One region of the Vibrio gallaecicus genome, then DNA from elsewhere that is predicted to be linked to it. Evidence: riboswitches for the same ligand, from Rfam matches in the RefSeq annotation. Region 1 holds a riboswitch; the other holds the start of a gene.
What was found. A riboswitch is a leader RNA that binds a small molecule or an ion and turns the genes downstream of it on or off. The one in region 1 is predicted to bind cyclic di-GMP.

Region 1 (5,124 bases):
TTACATAATTGTTCAGCAGTAAAGCCCTGAGCAGCTTCTACCTGAGGAGTAGTAAACGCACTTACTGCGACGAATGCCAGACTTACTAATGCCATCTTCATTTTCATGGATAAAACCCTAACTCAATATTGAACACCGTTCCATTAAATCACCAGTTCAATATATCGTCAAGAATTTTATAGTACAGTACACCATATAGTGAAATTGCTTAATAAAACTCGTTTTGATTTGAATGGTGATTAACTCACATAATAATCATGCGTCATATTAATAAGGGTATCCAAGTTGTGCTTTTCTAATTGATTGATCCCCGCAGCGGCTTCACGCCCTCCTCCCGTTTTAAATGACCCACAAATTTTTACCGCCCCTTGCTTATTATTTAATGGAGCACGTAAAGAAACGGTATAGCTAAGATCCGAATTGGAGGTTAATACTACACTTGCACACTCTGGATTTTGATTGGCTAAATAATTTCCATAGACTCCACTGATCCGCCTTGAAGCAGCAATATCAGGTAGCTCAAATACACGAACGACATCGGTTTGGGCGAGCGGAGTTAGGCTTTCAACGAGTGCCCAGTCTTCAGCATAAGCTTTTTGTAAAACATGAAATGGCGATTGAGGATCATCAATAACATCAAATGGAGAACGATAGTTAAGGAGTTTTTTGTAAAGTTCAGCCGGGTCAAAATGTAGATCAGATACTTCTCTTCCATAACCGTTGTAATTGATCAAAGTACCTAGCTCTTTTAATTGGTCTCGCTGAGACACACTTAACTGGCATTGGCTAGCAAGTTCATCAGCCACAGCTAAAAGATTATCGCCATATGCACCAGCAATCGCCCAATGAACAAACTGATCTTCAAGCTGCTTGTTAACGATCAGCGCAGTACACGTATTTGGATCTAAATCTATAAGACAAGTTAGATTCGGGTGAGTGGGAATATCACCAGATTTATGATGGTCAAAATACGTCACTTTAGCGCCAGATTCGAGTAACGCATTCAGTGCATCTTTGTTTTTATCTAATGAGACATCTAAGACTAGCACTTCATCACCAGCCGAAGTATTCACTTCACAAGCATCAACATTAGCCAAAAGCTCAACATTACGTTTAACTCCTGTAACCAGTTTTGCTGTCTTAGGCTGAGCGAGCCTTAATTGAATTAAAGATATAATGCCATCGGCATCACCATTGAATACGTCATAATTCATTCGATTGGTCTTTCCTTTCGCTATCGAGCCAGCTTGAGCTAAGAAGTTAGGTTCGAGACTTTAACTTCTTCAATACTTTTGTTTACGCTAACCTATTGAATGGTAACTGCAAAGAAAAGAGCTATACCGTTATCTTTGTGTTTATATCATTTAAAACTAAAAAACCTCACCGACATAAGCCTGTGAGGTTTTTTATTAATGCTATCGCGGCTTTAAAAATAAGCCAATCGATGAATTATGCTTTATTACGACGCTCAACCACTGCATCAGCAAGTTGGCGAAGAACAGTTTCAGTGTCTTCCCAACCAATACATGCGTCAGTGATAGATTGACCGTAAGTTGCCGCTTTACCATCTACAAGGTCTTGACGACCTTCGACTAGGTGTGACTCAATCATTACGCCGAAGACGGCTTTATCACCACCTGCGATTTGAGCACTAACATCATCAGATACATTCATTTGACGCTTAAACTGTTTAGAACTGTTTGCGTGGCTGAAATCAATCATCACTTTTTGCGGCAAACCTGACGCTTCAAGTTCATCTTTAATCTTAGCGACGTGCTCTGCGCTGTAGTTTGGCTCTTTACCACCACGTAAAATAATGTGGCAATCAGGGTTACCTGCAGTTTCGATAATCGCCGAGTGACCGTACTTTGTTACCGACAAAAAGTGGTGTGAAGCGCTCGCAGAACGAATAGCGTCTGTAGCAATTTTAATATTGCCGTCAGTACCATTTTTAAAGCCTACAGGGCATGAAAGACCGGAAGATAGCTCACGGTGAACTTGTGATTCAGTTGTACGCGCACCAATTGCCCCCCAACTGATTAGATCAGCCACATATTGTGGAGTGATCATATCAAGGAATTCACTTGCTGTCGGCATGCCCATATCAGTCAGATCAAGCAACAATTTACGACCAAAGCGCAAGCCATCGTTCAGTTTAAAAGTATCATCCATGTACGGGTCATTGATCAGACCTTTCCAACCAACAGTGGTACGTGGCTTTTCAAAATACACACGCATTACAATCTCAAGGCGATCGCCCAGTTCATCACGCAATACTTTTAAACGCTTACCATATTCAATTGCTGCTTCCGTGTCATGAATAGAACAAGGACCAACGATCACAAGTAGGCGATCGTCTTTATCTTTTAAAATATTATGAATAGCTTTACGGCTTTCAAATGTAGTCGAAGAAGCAGTTTCTGTTGCTGGGAACTTTTCTAAAACAGCAACAGGGGGTAATAACTCTTTTACTTTATTAATTCTTACATCATCAGTCTGGAACATTGCTTACTTCTTCCTTTTCTATCCTTGAGCTGAATTCGCGTGTTCAAACACAACTTCTATCAGCATTAATCTTCTTGTTCCCTGTAACTTATCTAGTAAAAACGCTAACTTCAATCACTATTTAAAAATAAAGGCAATTTTTTTTATGTTTTATATTTACAACACCTTGTATATCATAATTTACAGCGGTGATTTTCTAAGCAGTTTGAACAGTATGAGCGTATTCAACGACCACTTGATTTCCTTCAATATAAGCATTTTGGATTTCCCCATCGACACTCATACGGCTCTGTAGATATACAACTTTTGGTGCATGACCCATTGTCTCTTTTAGAGACGGTAAAACGTGTTTTGGCTCTAAATGAAGTAGACGGCAAAAGTGGCTAATAAACGGCATAGTTAAAGGGTTCTCTCCTCTCAATATTCGAGAAAAAGCAAGCTGGTTCATACCGAGTTGTTTAGAGAATTCCATTTGTGTAATACGCATTTTAGATTTTTGTGACATCCAAGTTTGGTAGAGCGCTTCTCTATCTTGTTCTGTGAATTCCATGATTCATCCTTATATAAGTCAATTGAATGAATTGTCGTTGCTTTAATACAAACGGATGTCAGCGTTTGGTTAATGGAAGTCAAAGGTTTGTTTTTATCGCCTTAAAAATTGTGACGTTTTATGACCACCTAGCCCTCTTATACATATAATTTTTATATTCATTGCCATTATTAATACATTCATATCAATACCTTATAAAAATCAGCTTCATTCATTTATCAAGTTAATTTTCTCCGAGAATTAAAAACCTGAACTGACATTCCACAATTGAATCATTCACTTCGTATTTATAAATTTTGTTGGCTACATTTCGCTTGCTCAACGCACTTTTGGCAAACTACCTGAAAGGGTAGGACGCAAAGCTACCGGTCTGTCGACACTACATATGAGCATGCTAGTCATACTGTAAAAGACTCTTAGGTAATGTCTATGATAGCGGAGCTGCCACTTAACTAGGGACAAGGGTTATCCATAAGATCTCACTTAGTGAACCCATATAAGTCCAGGTAGTTAACTCGTAAATATAGTTAACCAATACAGATAGTTAAGTGTAAACAACGCCAGAGTGTCATCTTTTTTTGTCAGCTATTTATAAGGAAAAATGATGAATAAACTCCCAAATAAAACCTTAATTGCCCTTTCACTTTTCAGTGTGAGTAGTGCTAGTTTTGGACACGGATATGTTTCTGCCTATGACAATGGTGTTGCAGAAAGCCGAGTTGCGCTATGTAAATTCCCTGCCAGTGATACCAATGAAAAAAATACACATTGTGGTGCCATTCAATACGAGCCTCAAAGTGTCGAAGGTCCTGATGGCTTCCCAGCAACTGGACCACAAGATGGAAAAATCGCCAGCGCACAAAGCTCACTTGCCGCAGCTTTAGATGAACAAACCGCAAACCGCTGGGTTAAGCGCCCTATTCAATCTGGTTCTCAGTTTTTCGAGTGGACGTTCACTGCAAACCACGTTACCCGTGATTGGAAATACTACATTACCAATTCAAACTGGAACCCAAACCAGCCTCTAGCACGTAGCTCATTCGATCTAACTCCATTTTGTGTGGTAGATGGCGGAATGGTTCAACCACCAAAACGCGTAAGTCACCTGTGCAATGTGCCTGAACGCGAAGGCTACCAAGTCATTCTAGCGGTTTGGGATGTCGGTGATACCGCCGCATCTTTTTATAATGTGATTGACGTTCAATTTAATGGTGACGGACCTATCATTCCTGATTGGGAGCAAGGCGGGCAAGTTAACCCAACAATTGATCTAAATATCGGTGACAGCGTTTACACGCGTGTATTTGACCAATCGGGAGAAAACACTTCTTACAGCACAAAAGTGGTGATTGAAAGCACAGAGCAAGGTAAAGCCAATAACTGGTCTCACGCCCTTGCGACGAAAATCAATAAAGAGCAAGCGCAAATAAAATCAGGTCAACTGAATGATGCCGGTGATTTCACACCTGTCTACGGAACAAACCCTATTTACTTAAAAGCAGGTTCTGGGTTTGAGAGTGTTGAAGTTGGGTACAAGATTGAAACACTAGAACCTGGCTACGATCTTGCTGTTACTGGCCTTGAGGCTGAATACATTGTTAACGATAGTCCTACAAAAATTGATTTAACACTTGCGGCTACTGGCGATCTTCAAGCTGAGCTAACCGTATTTAATCACCATAGAGAGGCACTGGCATCCCATGTTTCTGAACTATCTGATGGTCAAGTTGATGATATTCAGCTAACGCTATCAAAATCAGAAGCCGGTCATCACATGCTTGTTATTGTGACCAAAGATGCGCAGGGTAATCTAGTTGATCAAAATACTCTTGATTTCCACCTAATCGAAGAGCAAACCCCACCACCAGCAGGTGAGTATGATTTCGTATTCCCAGAAGGTATTGAAGCTTATACCGCTGGCACTAAAGTACTCAGTAGTGATGGCAGCATCTATCAATGTAAAGAGTTCCCATATTCTGGGTACTGCGTTCAATGGTCACCTTCTGCAAATCATTATGAGCCCGGAGTGGGTTCACATTGGCAATCGGCTTGGAATAAGTTGAACTAAT
Region 2 (5,124 bases), on a different replicon from region 1:
ACTTTATAACTTTATAACTTTATAACTTTATAACTTTATAACTTTGCAGCTAAAGCTTGTGACCGATAAAAAGCCACTACGAATTTAGTCCAATAAAAAAGCCGAGGTACATTTGCCTCGGCTTTCTATTTTGTTCTAGTGGAGCTTTCAAATTATTGTACAAACTAACTGAAATCAATCCCCCGCAAACATGTAACCTTCACCGTGAACTGTCACAAATATTTGCGGGTTCTTCGGATCAAACTCCATCTTGGCACGCATTCTCCGAATCAAAACATCAATCGTTCTATCGTTCGGTGCATCAACACGGTGGCTGATCATATTAAGAATACGCTCCCGGCTTAACACTTGATTTGGGTATGAAGACAGAGCAACCAATAACTCATACTCTGCTTTCGTTAATTTAACTGGTTCACCATTTTTACTTAATGCGCGACGTGGGATATCGAATGTCCACTCTCCGAAACGTACAATAGTCTCATCTTCCGTTTCTTCTACTGCAGCCGTATTTGTCTTGCGTGCAGCCGCTATGCGCCATAGTAAATTTTTCACTCGAACCAACAACTCGCGAAGTTCAAATGGTTTAGTAACATAATCATCAGCCCCCATTTCAAGGCCTACAATTTTGTCGATGCTATCCGTGCGTCCAGTGACTAAAATAATTCCAATGTCTGATTGACTGCGTAATTCGCGAGTTAGCATCAATCCATCTTCGCCTGGTAAGTTGATGTCTAGCATAATCAGGTCAACGTTGTTTTGAACCAACACTTCCCTCATCTGAGCGCCACTTTCAGCTTCGCTCACTGTGTAACCTTCATTCTGGAAGTAACCAACCAGTTTACTTCGGGTTACCACATCATCTTCAACGACTAATACGTGATAGCTCATCTACACCACTTTTCTTATTTAATAGTTTCATTGACTATTCTATTCATAACTCGTAACAATTCTAGTCGCCAGTAAGATAAAAGCCAGAAACATGGTTTTTTTTTGATGCAAGACAAGCTAAAACCTTGCTATTTACCGCTCAGAGCAATTCAATATAGGCATTACGACTTAAGTTTAAGTCTGTTCACTGAATCTCAGCCGTTTTTAGGCGTCACCTTATGAAGGTAGGAATAATTGATGAAAGAAATGAAAGCATTCAACGAGAAAAGAGCTGAAATTTACTGGTGGCTATCAAGCTTATTTGCTAAAGAATTAACAGAATCAGAATTAGAGCATTACAAGTCTGTTGAAATTCGTTCATTTCTAGCTGGGTTAGGCGAAAATGAAACGCTGAAACCAGCAATAGATAAACTCGTCGATGCCTTGAACCGCTCTCAGAATCGTGACGATGAACAGCTTGAGCTTGCGGCTGACTTTTGTGATTTATTCTTAAAATCCGATAAGTACGCCGCTTTGCCTTATGCATCTTTGTATATTGGTAATACTGGTCTACTAAATGGTCAACCTGCAAAAGACATGGAAACACTGATGGCTGAGCATGGTGTAGGAGTTAGTGCTGATCTAAATGAACCAGCGGATCACATTGCCATTGAACTCGATTTTCTTGGAAATTTAATCATCCGTTCTAACGAAAATCAAAACAGTGAAGAGTTTGAAAGTAGCTTCCTTGAACAAAAACAGTTTATCGAAAAATACCTACTTACTTGGATACCAAGATTCCAAGCAAAGTGTACAGAATTCGATAAATTTGGATTTTACGCAAGCGTTGCAACACTGCTCGTAGCCTTTTATAAACTGGATCTAGAATACCTAAGCGATGAATAAAGCGATATTCTAGTATTGATAGAATATTTAGATGTAAATGTGACAATTCACCCATAATTATGGGTGAATGTTATTGCGGTCATTTTCCAGTCAGTCTAAAATTGTGATCGCAAACGATAAAATATGAAACACCATCAAAATGTTGTGCTTTACTGATCATGAGCATTTTGAAATTGAAAACAAGCCGCTCTGATTAGCGGTTTTTTGTTTTTTAGCACTTTAATACCATTAGAAAAACTTAACCAGTGCTCTCACTCTGGTAGCTTTACGGCTACTTTGCTGCCCTACTCTCTAGTAAAGTAGCTTTTAACAGGATAAAACCATGGCCACTATAAAAGATGTCGCTCGATTAGCCGGCGTATCAACAACAACTGTTTCTCATGTCATCAATAAGACTCGCTTTGTTGCAGAAGCGACTCAAGAAAAAGTAAATAAAGCTGTTGATGAATTAAACTATGCACCTAGTGCTGTTGCTCGTAGCTTAAAATGCAATACGACACGTACTATCGGCATGCTAGTTACTCAATCTACCAACTTATTCTTCTCTGAAGTCATTGATGGTGTAGAAAGCTACTGCTACCGCCAAGGTTATACTTTGATCCTTTGCAATACAGGTGGTATTTACGAGAAACAACGTGATTACATTCGCATGCTGGCTGAAAAACGCGTAGATGGCATTTTAGTGATGTGTTCCGACCTAACAGAAGAACTTCGTGAAATGTTAGATCGACACGCGGATATCCCTAAAGTAGTGATGGATTGGGGTCCTGAAAGCTCTCAAGCAGATAAGATCATCGATAACTCTGAAGAGGGCGGCTACTTAGCAACAAAATACCTACTAGAAAAAGGTCACACACGAATTGCTTGCTTAAGTGGTCATCTAGATAAAGCGGCTTGTACTGAGCGTATTGCAGGTTACCACCGAGCATTAAATGAAGCACAAGTTGAATTGAATGATGACTTAATCATTGAAGGTAACTTTGAATGTGATACAGCCGTAATTGCTGCAGACAAGATTGTAGGGATGGAAGACCGCCCAACCGCCGTTTTCTGCTTTAACGATACAATGGCACTCGGTTTAATGAGCCGACTACAGCAAAATGGGCTAAAGATCCCTGATGATATTTCAGTTATTGGTTATGACAACATTGAGTTGGCTGAATACTTTTCTCCGCCACTGACCACCGTCCACCAACCTAAGCGACGCGTTGGCAAAAATGCTTTTGAAATATTGCTAGAACGTATAAAAGATAAAGACCATGAAAAACGTATTTTCGAAATGCACCCAGAAATAGTGGAACGAAACACAGTTAAATCACTGAAATAAATAAAGCATTCATAAATGCGCACATTTAAGTGCGCTTTTTTACAAACAAAACAAATGCACTTAGTCACACATTACGACTATCATTTACTGAATGAATGTCACACTTTAAAAATTCAAATGTGAGCTTTGTTCAACAAAATACTTATTCTGTCAAAAGTCACGCACAGGGCAAACCACTTTAAAGAGTGAGACGCAAAGCCTCCGGCCTAAGCCTATATTGGTATGGTAGCGGGGTTGCCGATGGCAAAATGAAAGATTTACCGCTAACTGACATTTTATAGCAACATTTTGCTACTCTCTCGGACCTGCTTATTTGGTGGCATAATTCAAATACACCGAGATAAAACACATGGATAAACCACTACTAAAGGACTCGATGAAGTTATTTGAGTCCCTAGGAAAAATAAAATCGCGTTCAATGTTTGGTGGGTTCGGCCTATTTGCTGACGAAACTATGTTCGCATTAGTTGTGAATGATCAACTACACATTAGAGCTGATAAAAACTCTGCGGATCAATTCAAACAACAAGGGTTTCAACCGTACGTCTACAAAAAACGAGGGTTTCCTGTTGTTACTAAGTATTTCGCTCTTCCTAATAACATTTTGCAAGATCTACAACAAACTCTCAATTTAGCGGAAGTTTCTCTAAACTTCGCTAAAGATGAGAAAAAGGAACAATCTTCAGCAAAACCTAACCGCTTGAAGGATCTCCCAAACCTTCGACTTGCGACTGAAAGGATGCTTAAAAAAGCCGGCATTGATTCAGTGGAAAGGCTGTATGAATTTGGCTCTGTAAATGCCTACAACGCTATTAGGCAGTCTCATTCATCGGATGTAAGCCTTGAGTTGTTATGGGCATTAGAGGGCGCTATAAAGGGTATGCACTGGTCTGTTATCCCTCAACAGCGACGAGAAGAGCTTATCAGCCGAATTAATTAAGTTAATCAGTCACTTTCACACCAAAAAGCCACATTATTTGTGGCTTTTTTTATTTTCAATGAAAGTTAATGCCTTGATTCCCTGTCTAACTATAATAATGATATTAAGTGACATTTAGAGGAAGTATTCATGAGTAAAAAACTAATTTTAGGAATCGTACTACTGGCAACCATCATCATACTAGGTGTCAACTTTGGTCAGTATCTAACGTTAGAGAATGCCAAAGCTCAACAAGTGCTTTTAAATAACTATATTGAAAGTAATTTCTTACTGGCGGCAGCGATATACTTCATTGTTTACGTCATGATTACTGCTTTCTCGATCCCTGGCGCCGCGGTAGTGACTCTACTAGGCGCAGCCCTATTCGGTTTTTGGGCAAGCCTTGTTTTGGTTTCATTTGCAAGTACCATTGGCGCTACATTAGCTTTCCTAAGTAGCCGATTTTTATTACGTGACTGGGTACAAAGTAAATTTGGTGACAAGTTAGCAACCATCAACCAAGGTGTTGAGAAAGACGGGGCATTTTACTTATTTTCACTTCGTTTAATCCCAGTATTTCCGTTTTTCTTAATTAATTTATTGATGGGTCTAACGCCAATCTCCATCTCTCGCTATTACTTAACTAGCCAATTAGGCATGCTTCCAGGTACTGCTGTTTACCTAAATGCAGGTACGCAACTTGCGGAAATTGATTCATTGTCGGGTATTGTTTCACCATCTGTTTTACTCTCATTTGCATTGCTTGGTTTGTTCCCAATTTTAGCAAAATGGGCAATGGCTAAATTTCGTTCAGGTCCGGTGGCTGAATAATGAAAATATTTATTGCGAGTAATCCTGCAGAGGCTCACATTGTATGTGGACTTCTACAAAGTGAAAATGTGGAGTGTGAAGTAAGAGGAGAAGGTCTATTTGGGCTCAAAGGTGAATTACCCTTTACCGAAGAAACTGATCCATACGTTTGGTTACCAAATACTGAGTACGCACCAAGAGCTAAAGTGATTGTGGAAGAGTACCAATTACAACAGACATCAATACAGTTTGAAGAATGGGTATGCGAGAATTGTAGAGAAAACAATGAGCCACA

Region 2: it holds a riboswitch for cyclic di-GMP, as region 1 does, so the genes downstream of both, OCU78_RS05090 (TfoX/Sxy family DNA transformation protein) here and gbpA (N-acetylglucosamine-binding protein GbpA) in region 1, are expected to answer to the same signal.

The regions. Positions count from the first base shown of each region.
Region 1 covers NZ_AP025491.1:148,226-153,349, reverse strand. Annotated here, with positions in the region: gene OCU78_RS15305 (hypothetical protein) at 1-95, opposite strand, end outside; gene OCU78_RS15300 (DHH family phosphoesterase) at 240-1,214, opposite strand; gene aroG (3-deoxy-7-phosphoheptulonate synthase AroG) at 1,450-2,505, opposite strand; gene OCU78_RS15290 (helix-turn-helix domain-containing protein) at 2,702-3,055, opposite strand; cyclic di-GMP riboswitch class I at 3,377-3,504, shown strand; gene gbpA (N-acetylglucosamine-binding protein GbpA) at 3,660-5,123, shown strand.
Region 2 covers NZ_AP025490.1:1,142,035-1,147,158, reverse strand. Annotated here, with positions in the region: gene torR (two-component system response regulator TorR) at 175-888, opposite strand; gene torD (molecular chaperone TorD) at 1,126-1,773, shown strand; gene purR (HTH-type transcriptional repressor PurR) at 2,096-3,100, shown strand; cyclic di-GMP riboswitch class I at 3,258-3,342, shown strand; gene OCU78_RS05090 (TfoX/Sxy family DNA transformation protein) at 3,450-4,040, shown strand; gene OCU78_RS05085 (TVP38/TMEM64 family protein) at 4,170-4,850, shown strand; gene OCU78_RS05080 (putative signal transducing protein) at 4,850-5,124, shown strand, end outside.